4 regions of the Shewanella sp. FJAT-52076 genome follow, and region 2 is predicted to be linked to each of the others. Evidence: predicted binding sites of a transcription regulator. Region 2 holds the regulator's gene; each other region holds the start of a gene.

Region 1 (4,339 bases), 860 kb from region 2:
CCAACCGCGTCGGCAACACCAGCAGTCCACTGACCAGTGCCCGCACTGCCCAGGCATCGGCAGCACAAACCGCTCAGCCACAGGTACCCCAAAAGGCCGACTCGGTGATGATCACCAGTCAGGCTCAGCAATTGCAAAGCGTGCAGTCAAAGCTGTCTTCTCTGCCTGAAGTTGACCAAAAGAAAGTGGCCGAAATCAAGCAAGCCATTGCTGAAGGCCGTTATAAAATTGACCCTGAAAAGCTCGCGGCCAATATCGCCAGCTTTGAAGCAGAATTACAGGAATTAGGCCGAGACGCCTGATTTCCAGCACGGATTGGGAACTATCCAAAGCCGGCCATTTGATTATGGCCGGCTTTTTGCATTCTTTAATCACTAACCCTGATGTCAATAAAACCGGGATGCAACACCATGGATCACGTTAATGAACTCAATCAATTGCTCGATGCACAACAGAGCCTGTTGGAGCAACTTCTGGCTGCTATGGCAGCTGAACGTGCAGCCCTGATTGCCCAAAATGCATCTGAGCTGATGACCATCGCAGAGCACAAGTCCTCTGCCCTGTTACGACTGAAGCAAAATGATGATGTCATGGCGGCTCATCCCGGTCACAGCCTGCTGACAAACGATAACGCCCTGGCGGCCAAGGTAGAATCGGTTCAACACACCCTTGCACGCTGTAAGCAGGAAAACGAAGCCAACGCGCAGCTTATTGAACACAGCCAGGCAAGCATTAACCGGCTGGCACAGGCGCTGCAGGTAAGTCGCAACGCTAGTTCCCTTACCTACACGGATAAGGGTAAAACATCGACCATCTCTACTCTGGGTAGCAGCATAGAAGTCTGACACGCCCGGGGTATAAGCGCTTTATTGCCACCTGCGCCTATGTCGACATAGCCTACAAAACGCCCAATAAAAAAGCCCCATTCTCAGGGGCTTTTTTACTGCGGCTGCGATTAAGGGGAGTGCCAACCTTAAAAGTAAGTCACTTCCTTTACCTTGGAGGGGCGATTCTGCTGCTGATAGATATCCCACACGCGCGCAAAATCCAGTTCCAGCTCTGTCACATAATGCTCACCAACAGGATAGGCCTTAACGACTCTGGCGCCGCGGATGACACCAGATACCGATGCTTTAATGCTGTCACTGCCCATGCCCCAGTCGTTCACGCTGGCGCCGGCACTGATTTTTTGACCGTAAACCTGCTCTGCCAGCTCTCTGTATGCCGCAAGCTTTGAGGCCTGCATGGCCATCAGCACCTTTTCGGCCTGGGTCTTCGCAGGTTGGGTTGCCAAAGGCGCATAGCCAATGGCGGTCAGCTTGGGAAAACTCGCTGGCGCCTCAGTCTCCCACTGCACATAACGGTCATCACTGCTGGCGCACCCGGCTAAAAACACCAGGGTCAAACAGGTGCTAATCCACTTTTTCATTTGTCTTCTCCAAGCAGAGTGACCCTGTCCAGCCCCGGCGCTTCATGGCGATATAACAGCCCGTCTTTGGAAACGACTTGCTGGGAGTAACCCAGGTAATCCCGGAGATCCCCCGGACGACTGAACGACTGAGATGTCGCTACCACACGGTTATTGGCTATGTCGACCAGACGGCTGTTTACTGTCATCCCATCCCGCCCCAGGCTGTAAGTAGCCACCAGCACATGCTGGGTCTGGGCAGTTTCACGCAGCTTTTGCCAGTCACGGCTCAGCAGCAAGTCCCCTTTGTCTGTGACTCTCAGGGTTTGGCTGATAGCCGTATCCACCACATTGAAGTACCGGGCATGCAGCGCGGCCATCATGCCCTGCTGCAACTGGCGGGCAAAACTGCCACTTTGGGTCATGTCATCCACGTTTACCGGGGTTGTCACCACGATGGGATCGGTGGATGAAAGCACGTCGTTGGTCAGCAGCAGCTCATTGACTATCTGCTGTGCCAGAACATTGACTTGCTCCCGTTGTGGGTAGCCGTCTTCCCCATAGGATACACTCTGGGGAACCTTGGGCTGCCCCATCGCAGGCAACCATACAAAAGCGAGTGCCAGAGCAGTGACCATTCGCGCCTTCATAGAGACAACTCCATGATTTTATATAAATTAATAAGAAAACCCATCTTCAGGCTTTCCACTCCATTACACAACTATCGGCACCTGTGGCAATTACTTTACTTTAAAACACCATAATCACAGCGGATGCCAGGCCTGGGGCGGCACGTAACTTGCTTAGTCCGTATCATGACAGAACCATCCGGTATCCAGCATGCACCGCGGCGGCACTAAAATGGCTTGCAGGCCCTGTGCCAAAGACACCAATGGATGGAACCCTCAACCCTTTGAGATGTGGCAGGACAGGCATATGGGATTGATAAAATCCGCCCTCGTTTTCAGCGCGCTCCTTATGAGCATTCAGGCACAAGCCGACTGGGTGACCGCCCAGGGCGAGGCCGTTATCGTCAATGGTAACGTCACCAAAGCTCGCGCAGAAGCCATTGAGCAGGCCGTCAGCTATGCCAGCCTGCAAGCCGGTGTCAGCATTGAATCCTCACAGCAGATGGTCGATGGTCATCTTACCGATACCAGCACCCGTCTGATGCAACAGCTGATGACAGGGCCCGTACAACTCATCAGTGAGCAGATTGAAAACAACCGCTTACGAGTGCAACTGCGCGTCGAATTGATGGAAGCGCCTCAAAATCAATGTCAGAGCACCCACCTGAAAGCAGCGATACTATTGCCCGAAGCCGCCGTGAGTCACCGTAGCCAATTGGCGCAGGGTCAGATAAATAACCTTGGAGAAGCCGTATCCCGGCAGCTCGCCCGACGACTGGACAGTACCTCAGGTGCGGCCTTTGCCAACCTGCGGCCCGGCGCGCGTCTTGATGTGGACGCAAGGCAACTTGCCGCCCCCGGCTATCGTTTGCCGGGGTACCTTGCCATGGCAAGCGATAGCCAATACGTTTTGGTCCCCCAAATTACCGATGTCTCCACCGAGCCCGTGCAAAGTAGCTACTTCGGCCTGGTCACAGACGCCCCCGAGCGCCAGTTTGCTCTTACCCTCACCCTGTTCCAGGGGATCAGCGGCGAAATTATCTGGCGTGACGAATTCACAACCTCTGCTCCCTGGGAGTTCGAACTCACGGAGCAGGTGTCCCCAACCCATGACAGGTTCTGGCGCTCAGCCTACGGCATGGCGGTAGATAAACTGCTGGTGCAGGCGGTAAAGGAACTCGACAAGGCACTGCTTTGCCGCCCTGTACTGGGGCAAATTGTTGCCAGGCAGGGGCAAACTTTGATCCTGAATCTGGGACGTCGCCATGGCATTAAGGTAGGGGATGAACTCGCCGTGGTGCTGGCAAAACACATTCCAGACAGGCTGAACGACACCCGCGCCACCGGGAACAACACCAAAACAAACATCAGCATAACCCAGGTAACTGAAGACAGTGCCCGCGCCGAGCTCTCTGGTCTGGGCAGCGTGGATAATATTCAGGTCAGCGATATTGCGATAAAAAACGGGCAGAACAAGAATTAACCAGTTAAATATCAAGACTTTTAATCAAAGACAAAATAGGTATAATCAGCGGGTCTCCCTATAGCTCAACAGGATAGAGCAGTCGCCTCCTAAGCGACCGATCGGGGTTCGAGTCCCTGTGGGGAGACCATTCACTTCTGCTTGTGAATGCTTGCACAAGTTTCAAGCTTTTCGTTCAGTTCCTCTTTTTCTGCCAATTTTTGTGTTTCTGTTGCCGCTACAGTATCGGTATTGATCGGCTGTGCCGCTTATGTGCCGCCGCCACCGTAGCAATCTCTTGTTTCAACTGCAACTTCCGGCATCTGATGCCATTAATCCCCGCGTGGCGGCCAGAGGCCTTCGGGGAACGCTTGCGAGATGAAACTGTTCATCTCGCAGTCTGACGACACGCTTATCCCCCTGCCGTGGGTGCCGTGGGTGCCGTGCATGGATGCACCAATGTCGCGATCGCATGGCCTGTTTTGTTCCTGACAAAACAGGCATTTCCTCCATCCGTGGAAGTCAGATGCGAAGGAGCGACCTTTCGCACTGCTACCCCAGTAACACGCCGGCTCTTGGTTTAAAAATCAGCATCCATGGACGCTCAGCGGCGACGTCCTGTCGCCGATGGTCACTGGTGCAGCAGTGCAAGCTTAATGGTGTTCCTCTCCGGCATTCGACTTATCTCTCAAGTACCGAAATGAAAAGCAATGGTCCGACTGTTACACCGTTTCCCCGTTCCGACGCTGCCGAGGACGTTGCCGAAAATGGCGTGGCGAGGCATGGATGCCGAAGCAGCGTCAGTCGAAAAAGGGATGTGCGTCTGACGCGCTAGCCGAT
Region 2 (4,339 bases):
GCTGGCGGCCGAGGCCTGTTTTGCGCCCTGAACCAGAGTCACGCTGGCCTTGAATTCAGACGCCAATACCGCCAGTTTGGTGGCGGCGCGGGCGTGCAGGCCCAGCTTATTGACTATGGTGACGTCACGTTCAAGTTTTGGCATTCAGTTCCCGGTGGCGGGCCTCAACCTTGTGGTGAGAGTTGGCGAAGCGTTTGGCAAGCTGCTCGGCAATATACACAGAGCGGTGTTGGCCACCGGTGCAGCCAATGGCAATGGTGAGGTAGCTGCGATTATTGCGCTCTAAGTGAGGCAACCAGGTTTCCAGCAGGTTTTCGATTTGCCAGATGTACTTGTTGACCAGTACCTGACGTTCCAAAAACAGCTTAACCGGCTCATCCAGCCCAGTGAGGGGCCTCAGCTCCGGCTCCCAATGGGGATTGGGCAAGAAGCGGGCATCAAACATAAAGTCTGCTTCTGTGGGCATGCCATGCTTGAAGCCGAAAGATTCAAAGATAATCACCAGCTCTTTGTCGGTGCGCCCAAGCAGTATCTGCCTGACAGCATCAGCCAATTCATAGACATTCAGATTGGAAGTGTCCAGGAAGTGGTCGACCATGTTGGAGATAGGGGCCAACATTTTGCCTTCGAGCTTGATGGCTTCCTGCAAAGAGACCTTGCTGCGGGACAGGGGGTGCAAACGGCGGGTTTCGCTGTAGCGTTTCAGCAGCACCTTGTCGCTGGAGTTGAGGAAAAAGCTGGTGAGCTCTACGCCTTCCGGGAGCCTTGCCAGCTCTTTTTCGAGGGCCTTTTCCTGCTCCGGCATATTGCGGATATCGATGCTGATGGCGACCTTGTCGTTATTGCCCTTGAGCTGGGCAAGCAAGGGCCCAATCAGCTGCAATGGCAAATTATCGACGCAGTAGTAGCCCAAGTCTTCCAGTACCCTGAGGGCTACCGACTTTCCGGAGCCAGAGCGCCCGGAGACTATAACGAGTTTCATCCGATGATTACCTGGTAAAGTTCCTTTTCATCGTGGCTCTTGCGCAGCTGTTTGAGGATCTGCTTGTCATTCAGCTTTTCGGCCATGGCGGCCAGGGTGCTGAGATGTTGCTGACACTGGTCCGATGGAACCAGCAAGGCAAACAGAATGTCCACCGGCTGCTTATCAATGGCGTCATAACCTATGGCTTCTTCACACTTGATAAGCACAGCTAAAGGCTTATCGATAGTGCCAAGGCGGCCATGGGGAATGGCAATACCATTGCCAATACCGGTGCTGCCCATTTTTTCACGGGCCAGCAGGCTTTCGAATATCTCTTGAGACGAGAGGGAGGGATTCTGGGCAGCAGCGAGATCGCTAATCAGCTCCAGCACCTTTTTCTTGCTGCCCGGAGTGGCACAGCTAGTGCACTCCGGCGCCAGGATGGTACTTAGTTCCATCGTTAATGTTTGGTCAGTTTCTCTTTGTGTTTAATAACCTGACGGTCCAATTTATCAATTAGGGCGTCAATGGCGGCGTACATGTCTTCATGTTCTGAAGTGGCGAATACCTCGCCACCGTTGAGGTGAAGCTTGGCTTCTGCGATTTGCTGCAATTTCTGAACATTGAGAACAACGTGGACATTATTGATCTGTTCGAAATGGCGTTCAAGCTTGGAGAACTTGCTCTCTACGTAGTTACGCAGTGAATCAGTGATTTCGATATGATGCCCAGTCAGATTGATTTGCATAGACACTTTCCTCCAAAGACCTTGGGTGGGTTATAAACTCTTACGTTGGTTCGACGGTGGGATCAGCATCGCTTCTCGGTATTTGGCGATGGTGCGTCTAGCAACGTTGATTCCTTGTTCTGCCAGAAGTTCCGCCATTTTGCTGTCGCTCAATGGTTTCTTCTGATTTTCTGCCGCCACCAGTTTCTTGATAAAGGCGCGGATGGCAGTAGATGAGCATTCTCCGCCATCTTCGGTCCCGACGTGGCTGGAGAAAAAATATTTGAGTTCAAAGATACCCCTTGGGGTATGCATGAACTTTTGGGTGGTGACCCGTGAGATGGTGGATTCGTGCATCTCTACCGCTTCGGCGATATCGTTGAGCACCATGGGTTTCATGGCCTCTTCACCATACTCAAAAAAGCCCTGCTGGAACTGCACTATGCAATTGGCGACTTTCAGCAAGGTGTCGTTGCGGCTCTCCAGGCTCTTGATAAACCACTTGGCCTCCTGCAAATGCCCGCGGATAAACTGGCTGTCAGCTTGGTTGCGACTGGTGCGTGCCATGGCGGCATATTGCTGGTTCACACTCAGTTTAGGCATACAATCGGGATTAAGCTCTACAACCCAGCGGCCATTTTTTTTACTGACCGAGACATCTGGAATGACATACTCATCCTTGGTGCTGGTCACAGACTCACCGGGACGGGGGTTCAGCCCCTGAATGAGGATGATTGCATCCCTGAGTTCTTCTTCCTTGAGGCGGGTTTTACGCATCAGGGTACGGAAGTCGCGGTTGGCAATCAGATCCAAATGGTCACGGATAAGCAGCTTGGCGTTGTCCAGATGGGGGGTATCCGCCGGGAACTGACCAAGTTGAATGAGCAGGCACTCTGCCAAATCACGGGCAGCTACCCCGATGGGGTCGAAGTGTTGAATGCGTTTGAGCACGGCCTCAACTTCGTCAAGCTCGACTTCTTCATCGCCCACGGCCTCGAGAATTTCTTCAAGGCTTTGGGTTAAGTAACCCTTTTCATCAATGGCATCTATGATGGCAGTGGCAATGGCCAGATCGGTATCGGAAAAAGGGGTGAGATTTTTTTGCCACTCGAGATGTTCGTACAGACCTTCACTGGTTTCGCCCTGAAACGGCATATCATCTTCGCCACGGATCCCAGGACCGGAAACGGGGGCAGCCGTAAAGACTTCATCCCAGGTGGTATCCATTGGGAGCTCGTCCGGCATGGACTGCTGACTGATAGCGTCTGAAGTTTCCAGCGAAGCACTGTCACTGGTGTCGTTTGAGACGGACTCCTGGCTGAACTGGTCGTCAAATTCTTTATCGCCGCCGTCGGCATCAAACTGATCGCTGCCCAGTTCGTCGTCCAGCTCCAACAGGGGGTTGGCGTCGAGGGCTTGCTGAATTTCCTGTTGCAGTTCAAGCGAAGAGAGTTGAAGCAGACGAATGGCCTGCTGCAACTGTGGCGTCATTGTGAGTTGTTGTCCCAGTTTTAGCTGGAGCGACGCTTTCATTGTACTGCGAATCCTTCACTAAATTATTCAGGTAGAAAGCTTTTCTATCAGGTTATCCGGTGATTTACCACCCTGATTATCCGGATATGAGAAGGGGGCTTTGTTAATTAACTATAGCCTGAATTGCTCACCCAAGTACACTGCACGCACCTGCTGATTGTCGAGGATTTCGGCAGGGGTGCCTTCGGCAATCAAATCGCCATGGCTGACGATATAGGCTTTTTCGCACACATCGAGGGTTTCCCTCACATTGTGGTCGGTGATAAGCACTCCGAGGCCACGATTCTTGAGTTGCTCGATAATCTTTTTGATATCGATAACGGAAATCGGGTCGACCCCGGCGAAGGGCTCATCCAGCAGGATAAATCTGGGGTTGGCGGCAAGTGCCCGGGCAATCTCGACCCGGCGACGTTCACCCCCTGACAGTGACATGCCAAGATTGTCACGGATGTGGGTGATGTGGAACTCTTCCAGCAGCTGCTCCAGCGACTCTTCACGCTCATCGGCGTTCAGCTCTTTGCGCATCTGCAGCACGGCCATGATGTTATCGCGCACCGACAGCTTGCGGAAGATGCTGGCTTCTTGTGGCAGGTAGCCAATGCCTTTGCGTGCCCGCAGGTGCATGGGATCCAGCGTCAAGTCATCATCGTTGATGTGTATGCTACCCTTGTCGCTCTGTACCAGGCCTACCACCATGTAAAAAGTGGTGGTTTTACCGGCCCCATTGGGGCCCAGTAAGCCGACCACCTGGCCGGTATTTACGGTGAGGCTGACGTTTTTGACAACCTGGCGGTTTTTGTAACTCTTGGCGAGATTACTGGCCTTCAGGGTCAGTTGGGTCATTGCTGCTTCTCTTGCTGAGGTTGCTCAGTAGTGCCCTTATCCTGCAGATCCTGCTGGTAATTTTCGGGCTTGATGATGGTGATAACCCTGTCGTCTTTTTTACCGCTGCTTTGGGAAGTGAGCTGCTGCTTTTCGATATCGTAAACGATGGAGTCGGCGCTGACCTGGCTGCCATCCTGCTCGACCTTGGCATTGCCTTTGAGGCTCATAACACGACTGTCGATGTTGTAGCTGATTTCGGTGGCACTGGCATGCACGGTGCGGCCATCTTC
Region 3 (4,339 bases), 2.0 Mb from region 2:
ACCGCTAATCCTTAACGGTGCTGTTCATCCTGAACCTGTCCTGAATATCCTGCTGTCATCCTGACTCAGGCATCCTGCCTGTCCTTACGGCCACTGCGTCCCTGACCTGCCTGATACCCTGCGCATCCTGCCGGGCGCGGCACCTTCATTGGCACCGATGGAATTGGAACATCCTTATTCAGCGTGTGAGTCATTCCCTGACTGCAAATAAAGTCTAACAAATACGGGGGAGGAACACGGTGTCACACCCAGGCACTGGATGCTGAATGATGGGCTTAAAACACCTACACATCTGGTAACTTGATGTTTTTAAAGGAGGCAGCCCCAAGCGGGTAGTCTATATCGGAGAGATTTAGCCATTTTGTCCTACGCCGCGTGTGAGATATGTCTCACACGGACTGTAGAGATCTGTATCAGTCACATGTGTTGCGTTTTTTGCCGGAAATAAAATCCCACAGCATTACCCAATCACCCAGAAAGCTGTACCAAGGATGACGAAATGTCGCAGGCCGGTTTTTTTCAATAAAAAAATGACCTATCCAGGCAAAGCCATATCCCACTACCGGCAATAACCAGGCCCACTGCCACTCACCTGAAATCAACAGAATAAGCAGAAGTAACAGCACCAAGGATGATCCCAGGTAGTGTAAGGCGCGGCAAAGCGGATGGGCGTGTTCACTGAGATAATAGGGGTAAAACTCGCTGAAACTCTGAAACTTAGGCTTCATTGGATGGCCTGCGATAAAACATCAACTCACCTTCCACTTTATCAAAGTGAATGGGACCAAGGCTTTCAAAACCATTGGATTGGAAAAGATGCTTATGCGATGGATGGCTGACAAATACCCCTATGCCATCCAACTCAGGTTGATCGTCACACCAGGACTGCACTGCTTTGAGCAGTTGCTGGCCGTGCCCTTTACCCTGCTCTGTTGGCGCCAGCGCAATAAACTGCAAAATGCCACAGGCCTTACCGGGCAGATGCTCCAAAATTTGGGCCTCTTTTTTCAAGATCATCTGGGTGGACTGCCACCCCGTGCCCAACAACATTTTCAGGCGCCAATGCCAATTTTTAGCTTCCCCCAGGGGCGCGTGTTGGCTAACCACGCAGGCAATACCTATCAGGCGGTCTTCATCAAACCAACCCACCAGGGTTTGCTCCTGTTGCCACAGCTCGTTAAGCTCTTCACGAATGGCTGCCCGGAGCTTTTGCTCGTAGGATACCTTGTCTTCGTACCCAAGGGTTTGCATGAAAAACGGGTCATCATGGTATGCGTTATAAAGAATTGAGGCGGCAACTCTCAAATCTTCGGCGGTGAGATAAACAGCGCGAAACCTTTCCTGAGTCTGGTGTTCCACTCTTGTTATTCCTTGATCCAGATCACACACAAACCAATGTAACAAGCCTTAAAAAAAGTGCAATTATTAATCGAGTTTGCCTTTTTAACGCGAGCAATCAATTATTAACCCATGGTGTCAGCCGGAGGATTAAGATGGATACAACTCCCGTGGATCTCAGTCATTTATTTGAACAGTTGGGGCTGGACAGCAATGATAAGGCCATCAGCCAATTCATTGATAATCACACAATAGGCGCCGACCTGGCCATCTGGCAGGCCGACTTCTGGACGCCGGCACAAGCCGGATTTTTAAAAGAATCGCTTGAAATGGATGCCAACTGGTCAGAACTCATTGACCTGTTGGACACCCGGCTACGTAAATAGATCAGCCCTTGCGATAGGCAGTTTCACCCCAGCCAACCAAACGGTTATCGTGCAGTACCACCGGTGTGCATTCTTCTTTGGTGGTGCTGCCATCACCGTGTAATCTGTGGGTGCGGTAAAAAAACACCTGCACTTCTTTACCATCGGCCTGCCAGGCTTCATGGAAATCCGCTTTACCCATCAATGTCAGTACCTGGGATTTATCCATCCCCAAGCTGAGCTGCGTCAGATGATCTCTGTTAACCTGCTGCGTTTTTTCCCAATCCTGATAACTGCTGACACCGTCACCCACATTAACCACGCAACCACCGAGCACCAGACTCCCGGCTAACATTAGCCCCAAATAAACTGCTTTCATTCCTTTTCTCCTTATGATGACCGCTGTGGTAAACTCACAGCCATAGCGGTCAAGGGTCAGCAAGAAACAAGCCAAAATATAAGCAATTGTTTTATAGGTAATTTAATTTTTTGCTTGTGGATCTATTAAGGAATTTCACTAACTATGAGTCAAATTGAGCAGGTGCTGGCAGTTGCCCGTTCTTTGGAACAGAAAGGCCTGGAGCCCAGTGTGGCCCTCATCAAGGCCAATCTGGCGCAGGCCGTCCCTATGCCGGTCATCATCAAGGGCTTGACTCAGTACAAGCAACTCAGTCATGCCGACAAAGCAAAACTGGCAACACCCATCAGCGAAGAGCCCAGAACAACAGCACCGTCTGAGCTGGATGCACTGCGTCAGCGGGTAGCCATGCTTGAGACCTTATGTCAGAACCTGAATGAGCGCCTCAAATCGCTCGAAGAGGGTAAACACTGATGTTCGTTTGCGAAGTGCGTTTTGAGTGTTTTGCAGACACCACCATCAGTGCAGCTCAGCATGCCATCAATCACCTGCTCGAAGCCTGGCGTGCCAACGGACAAATTCTCGGTCGCGAGTTTGCGGTCAGCTTTAACGACGGCGAGTTTAAGGCGCGCCTGATGTTGCCGGCACAGGATAGTCTGGCTAACCGCCATAACAGCCCGTGGGCCAAAGCAGCCTTAAAAGGACTCACTGATGCCAAGATACTGCCGCCAAGGGAAAAACTCTTAGGGCAGGACATCAATGCCAATGAAAGCGCCACCCACACACCCGAGTGGCAACTGCTGTACACCAGCTATGTGCACATGTGTTCACCGGTGCGCAGCGGCGATAACATGCTGCCAATCCCGCTCTACAAGCTGCCGGCAACCTTTAATGGCGATCACAAGCAATTGATCCGCTGGCAGACCGAGTGGCAGGCCTGCGACGAGTTGCAGATGGCCTCTGCTACCAAGGCGGAATTTGCGGCACTGGATGAGCTTTGTAGTGTCGGCAGCGATCTGTTTCGCCGCGGCTGGGATCTCCGTGGGCGCATCGAATACCTCACCAAAATCCCCACCTACTACTACTTGTATCGGGTAGGCGGCAGCAGTTTACAGGATGAGCTGGCGCGGCCCTGTCCCCGCTGTGGCAGCACAGACTGGCGTTTGGATGAGCCACTGCTCGACATGTTCCATTTCCGCTGCGAGCCCTGTCGTATTGTCTCCAATCTGTCTTGGGATTATCAGTAAACCGGATAGACATCAGGTAAATCTGCCAACCTTGACCAACAAAACGTGGCCAACAAAAAAGGCGCCAGAAGGCGCCTTTTTGATGCTTCGGATTTACTATTCAGCGGCCCGTCAGGTTTTGCCACATCCGCTTGAGACTGGCGAAAATGCCCGGATGCGAATTTACTGTAACCGCTGACTCCTGATGGCGCTGAGGCGGCGCTACCCTGGGGGTTAGCTGCAGCAAAAACGCTTCGAGACTCTCTGCCAATTGCTCATGGGGCTCCTGCCCTGCAACCTCACGCCAGACACTGCCATCGGCATTGTTTACCGAGACCATCTCATCCACGTCGCCAATCAAGCCGACAAACCAGGTCTGGGGCTGCTTGAGCTGCTTTTTCATCATCAGATGGCCGAGTATGTTTTGCTGCAACAACACAAAATCGTCTTCGTTCCAAATTTGAATGAGCTCCCCTTCGCCCCAGGGGGAATCGAACTGCAACGGACCGGCAAATACATGTCCATAAAAATCGTTGATATCGCGGTGTAATTCGATATCCATGGCATGGGATACGTTGTCGAACACCGCGACTTCTTGCCTTGAAACCATCTGCCAAGGCTGGGGCTCGTCGCTGACGGAAAGTGCGTCATCAGCCAGGCAAGGAGAGGGCCTGCCGTGGGTAAAACAACGGGGCAGTTCACCCAATCGCTCCACGAAGGCGACTTTATAGATTTCGTGAAATTTTGTCAGTGCAGCCAGACAAGACACTTAAGAACCGTCCAAACTAGGTTATAATGTGCCCCTATTTTGACACGGAAAGATGTTTGATGACACGAAATCACGATCCCTATAGTGGTGCCGCCGAGCTTGAGGGGCTGACCCTGGGTCAGACCACAGAGTATCAGGCCGAGTATGCGCCATCACTGCTGCAAGGGGTTCCCAGAAAACTCAATCGGGATGCCATCGCCCTCACAGGCACGTTGCCTTTTCACGGAACCGATCTCTGGACCGGCTATGAGCTGTCTTGGCTGAATGCCAAGGGCAAGCCCAT
Region 4 (4,339 bases), 870 kb from region 2:
AACATGAACTGGGAAGCCATAATGCCGCCGCCTCAGGGCGCTGGTCGCTACTCCTATTTAACAGCGGTCACCGAGATTGATGGAGAGCTGGTAGAAATCCTGGACGTTGAAAAAATTCTTGATGAAATCAGTCCGGTCCGTACCGCCATCAGTGAAGACACAGATGCACAGTTAACGATTGATCGTGGGCAGCACTTCCACATCATGGTGATTGATGACTCTGCGGTGGCGCGTAAGCAAATCATTCGTGCGCTCACCTCCCTCGAGCTACAGATTGACACGGCAAAAGATGGCCGTGAAGCACTGGAAAAGCTGAAAGCCATTTCGGCGGAAATGACCAACGTGGCTCACGAGATCCCACTGATTATCTCCGATATCGAGATGCCGGAAATGGACGGTTATACCCTGACCGCCGAAATCCGTGATGACCCCAAACTCAAAGATATCAAGGTGATTTTGCACACGTCGCTGAGCGGTGTGTTTAATCAGGCGATGGTTCAGAAAGTGGGTGCCAACGACTTTATTGCCAAGTTCAATCCCGACGAACTGGCCGCTGCGGTTAACAAGCACCTGAGTATCTGAGCAGGATGGCATTCCCCTTGGGCGGGGTTATACTCCTCCAAGGGCGCTTGTATTCAGGCACTGGATAATGTATAAAGCAGCGCTTATTTTTGGGGAATAAAATCAGAAGGTTAACCAGTTATTGAGTTAATTTTCTCTATCAGGTGCAGGATGAGAAACGGTGTCAGACAAATCACTGGCTGAAGCGGAATATAATCAATTCAGGTTGTTCCTTGAACAACACAGCGGCATAGTGCTTGGCGAAAACAAGCAGTATCTGGTCCGCAGCCGCCTTGCGCCTCTGATGGGCAAATACAACCTGCCTTCGTTATCAGAAGTGGTCAAACATTCAATGAAACCCACAGAGCGGCAACTGCGCGCCGAGGTCATTGATGCCATGACTACCAACGAAACACTGTGGTTTCGTGATAAATACCCCTTCGAATTGCTCGCCAATGCGCTGCTGCCTGACTATGCCAAGCTTGGCAGGCCGCTTAAAATTTGGTCTGCCGCTTGTTCTTCAGGGCAAGAGCCTTATTCGCTGGCGATGACTATCCTCGAATATCAGCAAAAACGTCCGGGCGGCTTGCCCGCAGGCGCATCGATTCAGGCAACGGATTTATCTCCCTCAATGCTGGAGCGTTGTAAACAGGCCGAATACGATAGCCTGGCGCTGGGACGGGGCTTATCGGATGAACGAAAAAGAGCATTTTTCGACACCCTGCCAAGCGGCAATATGCGGGTTAAAGACAATGTGCGGCGTATGGTGAGTTTCCGGGCACATAACCTGCTGGAAAGCTATGCCTTGCTGGGTAAGTTTGACATCATCTTTTGCCGTAATGTGCTCATTTACTTTGCCCCTGAGGCAAAGGCAAAAATACTGCGGCAATTTGCTGCCGCTCTCAATCCCAAGGGCATCCTGTTTCTTGGCGCTTCCGAGTCCATTGCTGGTTTGACCGATGAATTTGACATGGTGCGCTGCAACCCGGGTATTTACTACCAGAAGAAGACATAGCCGAATAACCTAATGAATAAAAACAAAAAAGCCGACTTTGCCAAGTCGGCTTTTTTGTTGTCTGTCATCTGCATGGCGGAACGCCCCAGATTTGGCACACGAATTGCTTTTCATCTGCCATCATGGCGTGGAGGCAATTTTATGGCGATCAGTTTCGATAAGGCGCTTGGGGTGCATCAGTTTACCCTTGGCATCAGAGCAGAGCGGGCGGAAGTCCTCTCAAGCAATATCGCCAACGCCGATACCCCCCATTACAAAGCACGGGATGTGAACTTTGCCGATGCGTTGCAGGCGGCACGCAGCCACCAGCGTGGCATGCAAATGGCTCAAACCAGCGAAGGGCATTTTGACTTGCAAGCTCTGAGCCGACAGCACGTGCAGTTCCGTGTCCCCAATCAGCCCGACACAGGCGATGGCAACACGGTGGATATTCAGCAGGAACAATCTGCCTTTATGCAAAATGCGCTGGAATATCAGATGTCGCTGGGCTTTCTGGAAGGCAAGTTCAACGGTATGAAAAAGGCCATTAAAGGAGACTGACAATGAGCTTGTTTAATATCTTCAATGTGTCTGGCTCCGGCATGAGCGCGCAATCGGTTCGCCTCAACACCACCGCCAGCAACATTGCCAACGCCGACTCAGTGTCCAGCAGCGTCGATAAAACCTACCGGGCGCGTCATCCCGTGTTTGAGGCTGAACTTGCCAAAGCCAGCCAGCAGCAATCTGCACGAGGTGTGAATGTCAAAGGCATAGTCGAAAGCGATAAGCCGCTGCAAAAAGAATACAATCCGGACCATTCCATGGCGGATGCCGATGGCTTTATTTACAAACCCAATGTGAACGTGATGGAAGAAATGGCCGACATGATATCCGCTTCGCGTTCGTACCAAATGAATGTCCAGGTGGCCGATACCGCCAAGAGTATGCTGATGCAGACTTTGAGAATGGGCAAATAACGGATGTGGCGCTAAGGAGGTAAGCCGTGAGTTTTCTTAACTCTATCAGTCAGGCATCGGCGGCCCAGTCAACCCAGAGCACGGGAAATCCCTTTCTGGACAGTGTCAGGTTGCAGACCAAAGAAGCAGTGCCAGAGGCCAAAAAACAGGAATTGACCCAAGAGGACTTTTTCGCCCTCTTGTCGCAGCAGTTGTCGATGCAGGATCCGTTCAAGCCGGTTGAAAACGACCAGATGATTGCCCAGATGGCGTCTTTCTCTACCGTGGACGGTATCGCCAATTTGAACGAGCACATTGTGAATCTGAATACCGTGATGACCTCCAGTCAGGCCCTGCAGGCATCGGGTTTGGTGGGACAGAAGGTGCTGATCCCATCGGCATCTGGTCATGTATCCGCTGAAGAGCCCAACCTCAAGGGCGTTATCAGTACCTCCAAGCCCATTGAGACAATCATGGTGCGCATTGAAGATGCCAAGGGGCAGTTGGTGAAAACCTTCAGTGTCGATGGCAGTGATGGCGGCAACATTGATGTGAATTGGGATGGCCTCGACGCCGAAGGTAAACCCGTTGCCGACGGTACTTACACCATCAAGGCCAGTGGTCGGGTCGATGGTAAGGCCGAGGAATTACCGGTTTCAACTTATGCCCACGTGACCAGCGTGTCGCTTGGGACTGCAGCAACAGGCGCCATTCTTAACTTGCGTGGCATTGGCGGCATTAAACTATCGGATGTTCTGGCTGTGGCTGAGAGCTGATCCAGAAAACCAGACTAAAGAGGTAACTGACTTATGTCTTTCAATATCGCACTCAGTGGCATTGCTGCCGCCCAGAAAGATTTGAACACCACTGCCAACAACATCGCCAACGTCAACACCACGGGCTTTAAAGAGTCTCGTGCTGAGTTTGCCGATGTGTATGCGGCGTCGATTTTCTCCAACAGCAAAACTCAGGTGGGTGGTGGCGTGACCACCACTCAGGTGGCGCAGCAGTTCCATCAGGGCAGTTTGCAGTTCACGAGTAATGCGCTGGATTTGGCCATCAGTGGCGGCGGTTTTTTTGTGACGTCGGCCGACCCTTCGGCCCGTGATTACAGTTTCACCCGCGCTGGTGCATTTAAGGTCGATAGCAACAACTACCTGGTGGATTCCGCAGGTAACTTCCTGCAAACCTTCCCGGTGGATAAATTCGGTAACTCCACCTCCGTGAGTTTGACCACTACCCGTCCGGTACAAATTCCCGACACTGCCGGCAGCCCACTGATGACCGAGAACGTGGGGATTCAGATGAACCTGAACGCCGGAGAAAAAACCAAGGACCCTGCGGCATTTGATCCAGATGATCCAACCACATTCAACAACTCAACCTCGTCCACCATTTATGACTCCCTGGGTGAGCCACATATTTTGACCACTTACTTTGTACGGCCCAACGATGGTGCCTACACAGGGGAAAACAACTGGGTGGCTTACTATGCGCTCGATGGTCAACCTGTGAATCTTGGCAGTGGTGCGGGCACATACCAAACGGATACTGACGGTGACGGCGTCCCGGACACACCAGCAACCGCTCAAACCACGGGGGGCTGGACTGGTGCCGTACTGACCTTTAACAGCACTGGTACTTACACTGGAACCAATCCAGCGACCATCACTACAGAACCCCTGGGGATTGGTGGTGCCGGCATTCTGGGGCCCGGCGCCGATGGCAACCAAACCATTACCATTAATTTTGCCAACCCGACTCAGTACGCCTCTGCCTTTGAGGTGACCGAACTGACTCAGGATGGTACTACTGTCGGTCGCCTGAC

The links. Region 2 encodes sigma-54, which starts transcription at its own class of promoters, with help from an activator protein. Its sites were predicted from a motif close to GTTGGCACGNNNNTNGNNT; they were not measured.
Region 1: a site for sigma-54 is predicted at 2,195-2,213, ahead of K0H79_RS12110 (flagellar assembly protein FlgT). Genes of this name have one in related genera too.
Region 3: a site for sigma-54 is predicted at 2,140-2,158, ahead of K0H79_RS05755 (DUF3192 domain-containing protein). Genes of this name have one in related genera too.
Region 4: a site for sigma-54 is predicted at 1,667-1,685, ahead of flgB (flagellar basal body rod protein FlgB). Genes of this name have one in related genera too.

What each region holds. Positions count from the first base shown of each region.
Region 1 covers NZ_CP080415.1:2,765,580-2,769,918, forward strand. Annotated here, with positions in the region: gene flgM (flagellar biosynthesis anti-sigma factor FlgM) at 1-302, shown strand, start outside; gene K0H79_RS12095 (flagellar protein FlgN) at 411-845, shown strand; gene K0H79_RS12100 (LPP20 family lipoprotein) at 974-1,429, opposite strand; gene K0H79_RS12105 (FlgO family outer membrane protein) at 1,426-2,058, opposite strand; gene K0H79_RS12110 (flagellar assembly protein FlgT) at 2,345-3,520, shown strand; tRNA gene K0H79_RS12115 (tRNA-Arg) at 3,575-3,650, shown strand.
Region 2 covers NZ_CP080415.1:3,627,911-3,632,249, reverse strand. Annotated here, with positions in the region: gene K0H79_RS16095 (HPr family phosphocarrier protein) at 1-144, opposite strand, end outside; gene rapZ (RNase adapter RapZ) at 131-982, opposite strand; gene ptsN (PTS IIA-like nitrogen regulatory protein PtsN) at 979-1,422, opposite strand; gene hpf (ribosome hibernation promoting factor) at 1,425-1,712, opposite strand; gene K0H79_RS16075 (RNA polymerase factor sigma-54) at 1,743-3,224, opposite strand; gene lptB (LPS export ABC transporter ATP-binding protein) at 3,336-4,067, opposite strand; gene lptA (lipopolysaccharide transport periplasmic protein LptA) at 4,064-4,339, opposite strand, start outside.
Region 3 covers NZ_CP080415.1:1,323,552-1,327,890, reverse strand. Annotated here, with positions in the region: gene K0H79_RS05770 (DUF962 domain-containing protein) at 414-728, opposite strand; gene K0H79_RS05765 (GNAT family N-acetyltransferase) at 718-1,359, opposite strand; gene K0H79_RS05760 (DUF2789 domain-containing protein) at 1,494-1,724, shown strand; gene K0H79_RS05755 (DUF3192 domain-containing protein) at 1,726-2,082, opposite strand; gene K0H79_RS05750 (hypothetical protein) at 2,227-2,535, shown strand; gene K0H79_RS05745 (Zn-ribbon-containing protein) at 2,535-3,308, shown strand; gene syd (SecY-interacting protein) at 3,409-4,056, opposite strand; gene queF (NADPH-dependent 7-cyano-7-deazaguanine reductase QueF) at 4,116-4,339, shown strand, end outside.
Region 4 covers NZ_CP080415.1:2,759,883-2,764,221, reverse strand. Annotated here, with positions in the region: gene K0H79_RS12080 (chemotaxis protein CheV) at 1-582, shown strand, start outside; gene K0H79_RS12075 (protein-glutamate O-methyltransferase CheR) at 743-1,576, shown strand; gene flgB (flagellar basal body rod protein FlgB) at 1,718-2,116, shown strand; gene flgC (flagellar basal body rod protein FlgC) at 2,119-2,532, shown strand; gene flgD (flagellar hook assembly protein FlgD) at 2,559-3,287, shown strand; gene flgE (flagellar hook protein FlgE) at 3,321-4,339, shown strand, end outside.